DNA from 2 places in the Paenibacillus sp. FSL H7-0756 genome. Region 2 is predicted to be linked to the other one. Evidence: predicted binding sites of a transcription regulator. Region 2 holds the regulator's gene; the other holds the start of a gene.
What was found. Region 2 encodes Rex, which represses fermentation and respiration genes when NADH is low (regulators of the CRP and FNR family bind a similar motif). Its sites were predicted from a motif close to TTGTGAAATATTTCACAA; they were not measured.

Region 1 (6,991 bases), 260 kb from region 2:
ATATGAAAATAACCTCCTGAAGTGTATTATAGCAGGGATTGAGCGGCAAAAAAGCCCCGCAGCATGTAACAGCTGCGGGGCTTGGTACTGGAACTAGCTTGCTTTCTTAGTCTGAGGAGGAACAGATACTTTACGCGGAGTACGCACAGGTGAAATTAGCCAGTAAGCCATTCCGACAAAGACACCGCCGCCGATAATGTTGCCAAGCGTAACAGGAATCATGTTGTGAAACCAGCCGGCGATGCTCACTGTCTCTGGATGATTCGGCAGCAGCACAGCTACGCTGAGCAGCGTCATGTTCGCAACACTGTGTTCATAGCCGCTCGCGATGAAGGCGAACAGACACCACCAGATCAGGACCAGCTTCGCTGCTTCACTCTTGGCGCGGGAAGACATCCATAGCGCCAGGCAGACCAGCCAGTTACAGAGGATGCCGCGGAAGAACAGCTCCGAGAACGGAAGGCTCATCTTTTTGGCGGCGGCCGCGAAGATCAGATGCTCGGCAGGCGCTGCTTTGAAGAGGCCCGATCCCTGAATCAGCAGTGCCAGCACCACAGCACCGGCCACATTGCCGAGGAATACCAGAACCCAGTTCTTCACCGTGTCCCAGACTGTAGTTCTCCCGGCAAGCGTGCTTACCGTGAAGAACATATTATTACCTGTAAACAGCTCTGAGCCGGCGAATACAACCAAGGTCAAGGCAATCCCGAAGGAGGCTCCCATAATCAGCGGCTGGAACGGTGACTTGATCGCCGCCAGCGGTGCCCCCAGTGAGAAGATCAGAATAATACCAATACCCACATATGCTCCTGCCAGGAGGGCCGCCAAAAAATATTTGGGCAGGCTCTCATTCATTTTGTCGCGTTTCCCTACGGCTGTCTCTACGATATTCTCTACGCTCTGCGTAAACATATCCGCACCTGCTCTTCCTTTAATTTAGGTTTGCTACTCCTGCAGGCAGAGTGACCTTAACAACTCCGCCCTCTACTGTAACCGGATAGACTTCTGCCTGCCCACGGTCCGGTGCCTGAACCTCTCCCGTGCGAAGGTCGATCTTCCAGTCATGCAGCGGATCATATAAATAATAGCCTGATACGATTCCCTCCGCGAGCGGGCCGCCCTTCGGGTGGGGACTGTGGTTGCGGACCGCATAAATTGCGCCGTCCGATGTGCGGAATATCGCTAATTCGACTTCTCCTGCATGAACTACCCGGCCGATCTGCAGCATGAAATCTTCCACTGCGCCTATCGTGTATTCCCGATTGCTCCGTTCCATTATGCTCTCTCCCTCTCCCTTTAGACTATACCTGTGTCTCTTCGAACAGCGCGGTGCGGGTGTTTTTGTCATCCAGCATTTTCCGCCAAGGATCACTCACCTGGGCCAGGGCAAAGTCAATACGTGCCGCAAGCTCTTTACGGTTGTCGTCATTACCCATAACCACAGTCTGGATTTGCTCAAGACCCATACGCTCTACCCATTCGGAGGTTCTCTCCAGGTAGTTGCCGGTCTCACGGTAGTACTGGATGACAGCGGAGCAGACCTCAACCAGTTCCTCGTCGGTCTTCACCTTGCAGAAGGCATCTGCGATGCGCGGCTTAATCCCGCCGTTGCCGCCGATGAACACTTCCCAGCCGCCGTCATTGCCGACAATCCCGATATCCTTCGTGCACGATTCTGCACAGTTACGCGGACAGCCGTTAACCGCCATCTTGAACTTAGCCGGCATATCCAGCCGCTCATATTTACGCTCAAGCATAGCGCCCATGCCCATGGAATCCTGTGTGCCGAAGCGGCAGAACTGCGAACCTACGCAAGTTTTTACCGTACGCAGCGACTTGGCATAACCATAGCCGGACGGCATATCCAGCTCCTCCCACACCTTAGGTACATCTTCTTTTTTGACACCAATCAGGTCAAGACGTTGTCCGCCCGTTACCTTCACAACCTTCACATCATACTTCAGGGACACATCGGCAATCCGCTTCAAATCCTCAGGAGTGGTCACACCGCCATACATCCGCGGTATAACTGTATAAGTTCCGTCCTTCTGAATATTGGCGCTCATCCGTTCATTGACGAACCGGGATTCCTTCTCGTCCTCATGAGTGTCAGGGTAGATCATCCCCAGATAATAGTTCACTGCCGGGCGGCATTTGGAACAGCCTTCTGCCTGCTTCCAGTCCAGGACATGCATAACTTCCTTAGTAGTCCGGAGGCCTTTAGCCGTAATCTCGGCTACGATCTCATCCCGGCTTAGCGAGGTGCAGCTGCAGATTCCCTGCTTGGCGCTCTGCTGGAAGCTGTCTCCGAGAACGAATTGCAGAATCTGCTCCACCACTGGCTTACAGCCGCCGCAGGAGCGGGTTGCACCCGTGCAGGCTTTGATCTCATCCACCGTGGTGAAGCCATTCTCCGTAACAGCATCCACAATCGCTTTTTTGGTTACGCCGTTACAGCCGCAAACGATTTCTTCATCAGCCATCGCTTCAACGGACATCCCCTTCTTGGCTCCTCCTCCGCCGCAGCAGCTTGTGCCCATAACCTCATCATAGATTTCATCCGTCATCTCTGTGCTGTTTTTCACAAGCTTCTGCAGGCTGGCAGATTCCGTTACATCACCGAACAGAACAGCACCGACAATCACATTATCCTTAAGCAAAATCTTCTTGTAGGTTCGCTTCCATTCATCCTTGGCAGAAATAACGGTATGCTCCGGCGTTTCTGTGAATTCACCGGCGGAGAATACATCTACTCCGGAGATTTTGAGCTTGGTAGCTACAACTGAGCCTTCATAGCCCGGAGTCTGTACACCAGACAAATGCTTGGCGAGAACCATGCCCTGCTCAAATAGCGGTGCAACGAGTCCGTAGCAGGTTCCCCGGTGCTCTGTACATTCGCCGACAGAATACACATTTGCCATAGAAGTCTGCATATAATCGTCAACTACGATCCCGCGGTTAACTGTAATTCCGCTGTCCTTTGCAAGCTGGACATTCGGCTTAATTCCAACAGCCATCACTACAAACTCTGACGGCAGCACACTGCCATCACTGAAGCGTAGACCAGTAACCCGTTCTTCGCCGGTCAATTCAACTGTCTGCTTACCCATGGCGAATTTCACACCTTGCCGTGTAAGCTCTGCCTGCAGCATTGAAGAAGCGGTACGGTCCAGCTGGCGCTCCATCAGATCCTCCAGCAGATGCACAACGGTAACATCCATGCCCAGATTGACCAGGCCTTTCGCAGCTTCAAGACCCAGCAGTCCTCCGCCGATCACAGCCGCCGTGCGGTACTGCTTCGCCGCTGCCAGCATCGCATCGCAGTCCGCGATATCGCGGAACCCGACTACCCCATCCTTAGTACTGCCGGGTACGGGTAGAATGAAAGAATTCGAGCCTGTTGCAATAATTGCTTTATCGTAAGGAACCGCCAGTCCATTATCGGTCAATATCAGTTTGTTCTGTTCATCGATCCGGGTAACCGTTGTGCTGGTATGCAGTGTAATATGATTATCTTCATACCACCCGAGATCGTTGAGGATGATGTCTTCAATCGTTTTGCTGCCTTCAAGTACATAGGACAACATAATCCGGTTATAGTTGGGATGCGGCTCACTGCCGAAGACCGAAATATCATAAGCGCCGCCCAGCTTCAGAATCTGCTCAATAGTGCCTACTCCCGCCATGCCATTCCCAATCAGCACTAACTTTTCTCTTTCCGCTGCCACTGGTAGACCCTCCTTCAGAAACTCTGATTTCTTCAATAACTTTACCTGATAGAGAAATTATACTGTCCCCCATTCCATGGCAAGTGTGACCACAGTCACACCTTATGTGAATTTTTTCACACAAGTGAATATGATTGCTCCGTTCTTATATAGGACAACTTCTGGCGTGAATCCAATAGGAATATTATTCAAAAAAACGGATACCCATGCAGTTTAACACAGTTATCCGTTCACTTATTTCAGTACCAGAGAGATCTCCAGCTTGTCCTGCGGACTGAGCTTCATGTCCACTCCATTGCCGAGCAGCCCTTTATCGTTGACCTTCAGTCTCCATTCCTCGCTGCTGAGCGGGGTATAATCCATCACAGTAAGCACCGTCCGGTTATCTTCGGCAAGCCGGACCATACCGCTGTTCTTGAGCAGTCCCTTGACGGACATATCCTGCATAAAAGAAAGCACATGCGAATGTGTCAGCTCCGGCTGCTCGCTCCCCCCGTTCACCGTGACGATGACAGGCTGAAACATCTTTCCGGTTCCGGCAGGCCCTGCTGACATCGTAATGGCCGAACCCGGTTCCAGGGTCGTATTCAGCTCTTGAACCTTCTTGCCGTTTACCTGAATCTCCCAGCTCATATCCTGACCCAGGGAGACCTTATTTACTTCAAGAATATTAGGGCCATCCGCTGAAAATGTAACAACACCGCTCTTCTTGAACAGCTCTATTATTGAATTTCCAGGCACGTAAGCTTCGTTAAGCAATCTGGCCGAGCTTCCGGCCATTTCACTGTCACCCACCATGACTGAAAAGGTTAATCCCTGGCTTCCGTTACTGCTGCCGCCATTCCCTGATCCCAAGCCACAACCGCTTGCCGCGGTCAGCAAGAGCAGGCACAGCATTAAGCGCATCCATTTCGTGGACATTCCACGGCACCGCCTTCATATGTATTTTCCCGGACTCTTTAAGGATAACGCATAGAGGAAGGGTTCTCAAATCATTTCTGCCGGCAGAAAAAGTAAAAAGTCCCCGAAGGGACTTTTACCTTACAGCAGGTCCTATTGATAACGCAGGAACAGAATGTTGTTCTCCAGATGCACGTGCTCGAAGGTCATGCCTTCCAGTTCTTCAAGGCGGGCATATGTCAGTCGATAAGTCGTGCAGGCATGTGCAGGCGGTGTGTAGTCATTAGTTACTCTACGCAGCTCACGCAGAATCTCTCCGGCCCCGTCATGCTCTGCTTCCAGATTATGCAGCAGTCCGCGCAGCTCCGCAAGTCCTTCTTCAGTTGGATTCTGAGTGTAAGCCAGCATCTTAGGGAATTCGCTCTCTTCTTCCTTCGCCGTGTGCTGCAGCAGCTCTTCACGCAGCATATTGAACAGGCGGTGCATTTCTCCCAGATGCGGTGAATCCTCACCATGAACGCGGAATACCTTGGTTACATTTTGACTGATTAACGGAAGCTCTTCACGCAGATAACGGTGATGCTTGTTCACAATATAATTCACCAGCTCCTCTGAAGAAGCCTCGTTCCAGGCGGTGTCTTCTTCCAGAACGGGGTGCTGCTCCTGCAGCTTGTTCAGCTCCTGCACCATTGCTGCCGGGTCAAGACCCTTCTCGGCAGCGGCTTCAGCCAGCGGCTTTGCGCCTCCGCAGCAGAAATCGATCCGCTGTGCTTTGAAATAATCTGCTGCTTTGGGGAACTGCAGAACAATATCTCTGACCATTGCTTCCGGGGTGAACCCGGGATGAATTGTTGTATCGTTTAATTGATTGGACGCCATGTTGGCCCCTCCTCAGGTTAAAATGTAGGTTTGTGTTTCTTTTCACTTCTACACCTTATCACTGGCCTTAGGCGGAACTTGTGATTGTACGCACTGAATATAACAAATTTTAATGAACGTGAAATTTAAGTATTTCAATGTAAAATATACTAGACATTTTGTTTTATATATTTTACAATATGCGTGAGGTGAGGGAATGGGGAAAAACTTAAGGCTCAAAGCCTCCAGAGCGGCAAAAGACATGTCGCAAAAACAGCTCGCAGATGCCGTGGGGGTCACAAGGCAGACGATTATCGCGATTGAGAACGGTGATTACAACCCCACCCTGAGGCTGTGCATTGACATTTGTGTAACACTCGGGAAGACGCTGGATCAACTATTTTGGGAGGGAACGAAGGATGAACAGAACGAACCTGGATGAGAGACAACTGCAGAAGCGGCACAAGGCGGGGAATCAGGCATTTCTTTTGATGGCATTCTTATTGCTGGCAGACATGGGGCTGCAAAACTACGGAATGAAGTGGCTGGAGTATCCGCTCAGCAATTACGCAATTTTCATGCTGGGTGTAGGCTCCTATCTGGTAAGACTGATCTGGAGCGGTTCATATGTGGGACCGGGCGGCGGGCAGAACGGAGTGAACGGGAGAAGCATTGCGGGTGCAATTCTGGCCATAGTGGTGGCGGCCTGTATCCTTATCGTTACCTTCGTGAATCCAACCGCCGCCCAATCAGCAGCTGACAGCGGTGCGAACGGGAAAGTGATTCTGATCATTTCTGTTACAGCAGGACTGATCATCTTAAGCACTGTATACTTGATCCGGCGGAGGAATAACCGGGCGGAGTAGAGCGGTTAATATCAGGAAATCCAAACTGGGCGCTGGCCGGAAGTCCAAATGTTCACCGCAGCGACGGCCTGGCTTCAAGTTCAACTCTTTTTTTCGAGTTTCATCTTTTTTATTGAACCGTCGCCTGCATATAAGTCCGCTTGCCCTGCGCATCCTTCAGGTAGGGGCCAAGTCCGGCGAACCTTGAATGATCCACATATACACCCGTCATCCATCTGCCTTCGGTCAGGCCGCCGTTCCACTGCAGCACCAGATCGGGGGCAGAGATCCATTCCTGATACACCCTAATGTTCTTGTCCTTATATTCTTTGGCTGGTTTGTTCAATTCGCTCAGCGGCGCCGGGGTCAGATAGGTTGGCACGAAGTATACAGAGATTAGCTCCATATCCTCCTCACTTAGAAAAGCCTCCTCCCCCAAGTAAGGCTGAAGCAGCCGGGTGTTCTCGTACATAGACCAGATTACAGCTTGAAGTACCATGCTCTGGCTAATTCCATTATGAAAAGTAAAACGGCGCTGAGCATTTGAGCCATTCCCTCCCCTTGCCGTTACAGGCTCCAGACAATGACGCTCACAGCCGATGCATTTCCAGCCGGACGGGCCTTGAATCCATTTCTGAAACACACTCCCGCTGTCATTGT
Region 2 (6,991 bases):
TCCTATTGTGCGCGAGGAAGACGGGCTGGCGCTTAGCTCCCGTAATGTCTATCTGAGCAGCGAGGAGCGCAGACAGGCACTGGTATTATCGCGTTCCCTGCGCGAAGTGCGTCAGGCTATGGAAGAGGGCAGCATTTGTACGGTAGATGAAGCGCGGGCCCTGCTGGTCTCGGTCATTTCTGAATCCCCGCTCGCAGTGATTGATTATGCGGAAATTCTAACCTTCCCTGATCTGGAAGAGCTGGAAGGCGGCAACAGGCTGACGGATGCGGGCGGAGAGGTTATAATGGCTCTGGCTGTGAAGTTCGGCAGAACCCGCCTGATTGATAATAATGTATTTATTCCTAAGGAGGCACACGCTCTTGTTTAGACATATGATGAAATCCAAGATCCACCGGGCAACGGTTACTGAAGCCAATCTTAATTATGTGGGCAGCATTACCATTGATGAGGATCTGATGGAAGCCGCTGATCTGCTGGAGAATGAGAAGGTGCAGATCGTGGATAATAATAACGGTTCCCGTCTGGAGACTTATGTCATTCCAGGTCCGCGCGGCAGCGGCGTCATTTGTCTGAACGGGGCGGCGGCGCGTCTGGTTCAGCCTGGCGATACCGTGATTATAATTTCCTACGCTGTCATGTCCTCCGAGGAGCTGGCGGCCCACAAGCCGACTGTAGTGTTCGTTGATGCTGGCAACAAGCCGGTGAAGCTGGCGGATCACGAGATTCACGCTACAATTGCCTGAAGTCCGCGCTTTGAGCCATGTAATCAATGGCAGGGATGAAGACCCCTGTACTTGCTGATAATGAACTTAGGCAAGCTTAAGCTGACTTCATTATCAGTAAGGGTGGGATGTCCGGTGTTTCAACATTTATTTGCTGAGATGAACAAGATGCTCCAGGAGATCAAAGCCGACTATCCTACTGCGGAGGGTGCCCGCCGAAGCGATCTTTTATCCAAGTATAATATGCTCCACCGAATCAGTGATAATGTAATGGATGAGTGGCTGCTCTTCGCCGAGAAGCTGAGCGAGTTCCGGGAACAGGCCGATTTCCAGACTCCGCCAGAGGAATTGCCGGAAGAGGAAGCGCCCGAGCTTGGGATGGATGCTTTTGTCAGGGGCCAGGGCTATTACAAGCTGCTGATGTACCGCAAGTGCATTGAACAGTTCAGGGAGGTTACGGCTAAGTATCCGGACAGCCTCGCTGCCCGCCTGTATCTGGCCATGGCTTACCTCCAGGAAGGTGAAGGCGACACCGCCTGGGGACATCTGAACCACATGCTGGGCCTGATCCGTGAGGTGAAGCTGAAGGCGATGATCTATAATGCGCTGGGCTGTATCCGGGCTTCCCAGGAACGCTTCAATGAAGCCAGCGAGCTGTTCAGCCTGTCGCTACTGCATGACCCGGATCTGCCGGAGCCGAATGTGAATCTGGAGGTATGCCGCAGACGGGGCGGGAAGCTGGAGTTTGGCCATCAGCTGGTTTCGCTTTTATAACTTTATCCTCGGTTTCTTTAGGCGATGTGCCCCGTTTCCCGGGGTGTGCATCGCCTTTTTTCGTAACTTCTGTTATGCTGATAAAGAGTCTCAAGTGAAAGGGAATAGAACTTATAATGAAATTTGCCGTGCTTGATTTTGAAACTACGGGAACCCAATCTGTGGGAGAGATCATCCAGGTTGGCCTTGCCATTATAGAAGAAGACGGGACGATCTCCCGGGTGTATGGTTCCTACGTCAAGCCCGGAGCGCCAATTCCTCCTTTTATTACGGGCCTGACCGGAATTACAGACAGTGATGTACAGGATGCGCCGGAGCTTGATGAGATGATGATGGAGCTGGTGCCGCTGCTGGATGATGTCGTTCTTGTCGGACACAATGTAGCGTTTGATTTTCATTTTTTGCAGAATGCGCTGGACCGCTGCGGCTATCTGCCGTTTCAGGGGCGGATTCTGGATACGATTGATTTTCTCAAAATATGCTTTCCCTCGCTGAGCACGTATCAGTTAGGCGCGGTAAGCAGCCACTTCGGCATTACGCATGACCGTCCGCATCAGGCGGACAGTGATGCACTTGCCACGGCTATTGTGCTGCTCAAATGTCTGGAAGAGCTGCACAGTCTGCCGCTGCTGACCATTCAGCGGCTGAATGAGCTGTTCGCGGACGAAGACAGTGATTTGGCCTGGTACTTCGACGGTCTGCTGCGGGAACGGGAGATGGAGACCTTTCAGCCGGAAGGGGAGCTTAGCTTCTACCGCCAGCTTGCGCTGGCGGTGGGGGACTGGGCGGAGCTGGCTTCGCCGCGGGAGGAAGGAAGCGTCAACCCGCTGGAGAATATTACCTTTGAAGAGTATATGGATGAGGTGACGCTGCGGCTGAAGGCCGCTCTTCCCCAATATGAGAGCCGTGAAGCCCAGGAGCTGATGATCCATGAGGTCATTACAGCGCTTGAGCAGGACAAGCATCTGCTGATTGAAGCGGGAACTGGCACCGGCAAGTCGCTGGGCTACCTGCTTCCGGCCATCTACCATAGTGTGAAAAGTGACCAGAAGGTGATGGTCAGCACCCATACCATCAACCTTCAGGACCAGCTGCGTGAGCGGGATATCCCGCTCTTAACCAGCGTTGTGCCGTTCCCGTTCAAGGCCTCCATCTTTAAGGGAAGAGGGCACTATTTGTGTCTGCGCAAGTTCGAGCATAGAATGAACAAAAAGGATTTTACGAGTCCAAGGGAAGAAGCACTCACCGCTGCACAGATGCTTGTCTGGCTGACCCAGACGACGACCGGCGATGATGAGGAGCTTAACTTAAGCGGACGGGGCGGGGATTTCTGGGAGACTGTAGCCAGCGATACCGACTCCTGCCTGGGACGCGCCTGTCCCTGGTTCCGCAAATGCTATTACCACCGTGCTAAGCATGAAGCCGGGATCTCCGATGTGGTGGTCACCAATCACTCCAAGCTGTTCGCAGATGTCAAAGCCGGACATCAGCTTCTTCCGGCTTACGACCATCTTGTTATTGATGAAGCCCATCATTTGGAGGATATTGCCGGCAAGCATCTTGGCATGCAGATGAAATATTTCACATTTGCCCATACCCTCACCCGTCTCTACAAGGATAGCCGGAGCGGGCAGCTGCCTGCTCTCCGGCAGAGTCTGCAGTCTTCGGGCAGTGAGCAGGCTTCCGAATGGAGCGGCGTGATCGACCGGATCTATCCCGATCTGCTGACGGTGAAGGAATCCTGGGATGCGCTCAGCGACCGGCTCTTCAGCCTGCTGCCCGAGCGCAGCGATGCCGGGGCCGGTGAAGCAGGCCAGCTGGTGGCGCGCCTGCAGCCGGGCAAGAAGCCGAAGGATTGGGAGGAGTTGGCTGCCCTTGAGAATACACTGAACCTCAGTCTAAGCGACATCATCCGTAAGGGTGACAAAATGCTCAGTGAGATGCGGGACACGGACAGCCAATCCTCCTCGGACAGTCTTGTGACTGATATCGGCGGCTTATTCAAGGATCTGGCATCCATCAGAGAGCAAATCCGCTTCTTCATGAGCCTGAACGATGAGAATATCGTGTATTGGCTGGAGGGAAGCGGTAATTATAAAGGTAAGTCGCTGCAAATGTATGCCGTTCCTGTAGATGTCAGTACCCAGCTCAGGGAGCTGTTCTTCGACAAGAAGAAAAGTATTGTCCTGACCTCGGCCACCTTATCCGTGGATAAGTCCTTCCAGTTCATGATCGATAATCTGGGCCTTGGTGAAGCTGCGGAGCAGGGGCGTCTGATGACTGCGCTGCTTCCTTCGCCGTTCAAGTACCGTGAGCAGGCGCTCCTGGTCATTCCCCGCGACTTCCCGAGCGTCAAGGGAAGTATAGGGGATGCCCGGTTTGTGGACACGCTTGTACATTCCCTTGCCGAGACTGCTGTAACTACAAGGGGCCGGATGCTGGTGCTGTTCACCTCCTACAAGATGCTGCGGCAGGTGTATGACCCCCTGAAGGAAGCACTTGCCTCTCAGGATATCGCGGTGCTCGGACAGGGTGTGGAGGGCGGCAGCCGAAGCAAGCTGATCCGCCGCTTCCAGGACAGCCCCGCTTCGGTCCTGCTGGGTACCAGCAGTTTCTGGGAAGGGGTGGATATTCCGGGAGAAGCATTGACCTGCCTGGCGATTGTCAGACTGCCGTTCCAGCCGCCGAATCACCCGCTGGCAGAAGCGAAGTCGGAGCTGCTTCAGGCACAGAAGAAGAACCCGTTCATGAAGCTGTCCGTGCCGCAGGCTGTCATCCGCTTCAAGCAGGGCTTCGGGCGGCTGGTCCGCACGGCGCAGGACCGGGGCATCGTAATTGTGTATGATACCAGAGTCATTGAATCGTATTACGGAAAGTACTTCCTGTATTCACTCCCCGGTCCCAAGATGGAGCATATGCTCACTGAGCAGATGGTCCCGAGAATTGCCGAATGGCTGGATGACGGCGGGGTTTCCTAATTCATCTGCTATTGCTATTATTAATAAGTCATGATTCACCTGAAGAGCCGTTCCCGCCCTGTCCTGCCGGTCCGGCAGGCGGGGGGCACGGTTGCTATAATTGTACGGGTCTAACACAACTTTTAAGGAGGAGAATACATGAAATCGGATAAAATATCGGAGGCCGTCGTGCGCAGGCTCCCAGTGTACCTGCGTTTCCTGAACGATCTCCAAAAACGTGAAATCTCCACAGTCTCTTCTCAGGAGCTGGGCCAGAAGCTTGATCTGAATCCCGCCCAGATCCGTAAGGATTTGGCTTATTTCGGTGACTTCGGCCGGAAGGGCATCGGCTATGATGTATCCTATCTGATTGAGAAGATCCGCCATATCCTGAAGCTTGACCAGCAAATTAATGTTGCACTGGTTGGAGCCGGTAATCTCGGTCATGCCTTATCTAACTACAACGCTTACTTGAAGGATACGATGAAGATTACTGCGATCTTCGATGCTTACCCGCCAAAGGTGGGCCAGCAGATCAACTCGCTGGTTGTGCAGCCGATGGAGGAGCTAAGCAGCACCATCCGCTCGCAGGGCATCCGGATCGGGATTATTACCGTACCTGACAGCGAAGCCCAGAATGTAGCTGATATTCTTGTGGACTCCGGCATCGAGGCGATTCTGAACTTCGCACCGGTTATTCTCAAGACGCCTGCCAATATCCGGATTCATGCCGCAGATTTCACCACAGATCTGCAGAGCCTGGCCTATTATTTGCATGATGGAAAGGATGAAACTGAAGATGAGCAGTAAGATCACGATAATCAAGAACGGGCACTTTCTGGTTCCGGGCAGCGATAAGCCGGTTCTAAGCGGGTATATGACCCTTGAGAATGATCTGATTACTTACATAGGTGAAGCTGAGCCGGTAGTGGACGATGGCGCTCAGGTCGTAGACGGCAGCCGTCTGCTGTTTATGCCTGGTCTGGTCAACACCCATGGACATACTGCCATGTCACTGCTGCGCGGATACGGCGACGATATGGTGCTTCAGACGTGGCTGCAGGAAAAGATGTGGCCGATGGAAGAGAAATTCACTGGTGATGATGTATATTGGGGAACCTCATTGTCCGTACTGGAAATGCTGAAGGGCGGCACAACCACCTTCCTCGATATGTATGATCATATGGACCGGGTAGCGGAAGTGACGGAGCAATCCGGTATTCGGGCGGTGCTGATGCGCGGCGTGATTGGGCTGTGTCCGGCAGAGGTACAGCAAGCGAAGCTCGCTGAGGCCGTTGCTTTTGCCCGTAACTGGCATGGCAAGGCTGACGGCAGAATTACGACCATGCTCTCGCCGCATGCCCCGTATACCTGTCCTCCAGAGTTTTTCATGAAGTTTGTGCAGGCTGCGCATGATCTGGATCTGCCGATGCATACCCATATGTCCGAGACGCGCCATGAAGTGGAGCAGAACGTGGCCGACTACGGTCTTCGTCCGGTCGCGCATCTGGAGAAGCTCGGCATGTTCACCCGTCCTTCGCTCATTGCCCACGGCGTTCATCTGAACGATGAGGAGATTGGAATTCTGGCCCGCCATAACGTTGGTGTGTCGCATAACCCAGGCAGTAACCTGAAGCTGGCGAGCGGTGTTGCGCGTGTTCCTGAGCTGCTGCGAGCCGGGGTTAAGGTCTCTTTGGGTACAGACAGTGCAGCAAGCAACAACAATCTGGATATGTTTGAAGAGATGAGGCTGGCGGCTCTGATCCATAAGGGCGTAAGCGGTGATCCTACAGCCGTACCGGCTCCTGAGGCGCTTCTGATGGCCACGGAGTACGGGGCACAGTCTATTTTCCTGAGCGGGGTAGGACGGCTTGCAGCAGGGATGAAGGCCGACTTCATCGCACTTGATATTGACCAGCCGCATATGCTCCCGCATACCGATCTGCTCTCCCATGCCGTCTATTCGGCCAGCGCCAAGGATGTAGAGCATGTATGGGTGAACGGCCAGCAGGTTGTGAAGCATGGACAATGCCTGACACTTGATGAAGAAGCCATCCGCCGCAAAGCACAGGAGACGTTCGAGAGCCTGCTTAAACGGTAATTCAGGGGAACGGGAAAGGAAGCAGCGTGGTGAAGAAGAAGAGGAGAAAATGGATCTGGCTGGGGATTACCGTGGTGCTGCTCCTTCTGTTCGGACTAAGCCAGTTCTATGCCTACATTATGAAGGACCAGTGGAACGAGCGGAGTGAGGCCAAGGAGCTGGCCCGGGCGCGTGCCGGACTAACGGAGGTAACCAAGGCTCAGAAATCCGTCTGGAATGAGAATGAGATCTACTGGGTGCTAACCGGCAAAAACGAAGCCGGGACCGATCTGATGGTGTGGGTCCGTTTCACCTTGGAGGGCAAGCCTGCCGGTGGCGACAACGGCCTGTATGCTGAAGAGCTGAGCAAAGGCACCTCAGAGGAGAAAATGCGCGGAATCATAGCCGATCAGCTGCCGGACGTGAAGATCGAACGGCTGCTGCCCGGTGTATAC

Region 1: a site for Rex is predicted at 3,833-3,850, ahead of nirB (nitrite reductase large subunit NirB). Genes of this name have one in related genera too.

What each region holds. Positions count from the first base shown of each region.
Region 1 is NZ_JBBOVT010000001.1:3,325,937-3,332,927, reverse strand. Features, by position in the region: gene NST04_RS14490 (NAD(P)-dependent oxidoreductase) at 1-2, opposite strand, end outside; gene NST04_RS14485 (formate/nitrite transporter family protein) at 94-912, opposite strand; gene nirD (nitrite reductase small subunit NirD) at 932-1,276, opposite strand; gene nirB (nitrite reductase large subunit NirB) at 1,302-3,728, opposite strand; gene NST04_RS14470 (hypothetical protein) at 3,963-4,583, opposite strand; gene ric (iron-sulfur cluster repair di-iron protein) at 4,782-5,507, opposite strand; gene NST04_RS14460 (helix-turn-helix transcriptional regulator) at 5,704-5,928, shown strand; gene NST04_RS14455 (DUF6773 family protein) at 5,906-6,352, shown strand; gene NST04_RS14450 (hypothetical protein) at 6,462-6,991, opposite strand, start outside.
Region 2 is NZ_JBBOVT010000001.1:3,583,741-3,590,731, forward strand. Features, by position in the region: gene panC (pantoate--beta-alanine ligase) at 1-370, shown strand, start outside; gene panD (aspartate 1-decarboxylase) at 363-746, shown strand; gene NST04_RS15725 (tetratricopeptide repeat protein) at 861-1,499, shown strand; gene dinG (ATP-dependent DNA helicase DinG) at 1,616-4,477, shown strand; gene NST04_RS15735 (redox-sensing transcriptional repressor Rex) at 4,616-5,266, shown strand; gene NST04_RS15740 (amidohydrolase) at 5,256-6,557, shown strand; gene NST04_RS15745 (cell wall elongation regulator TseB-like domain-containing protein) at 6,587-6,991, shown strand, end outside.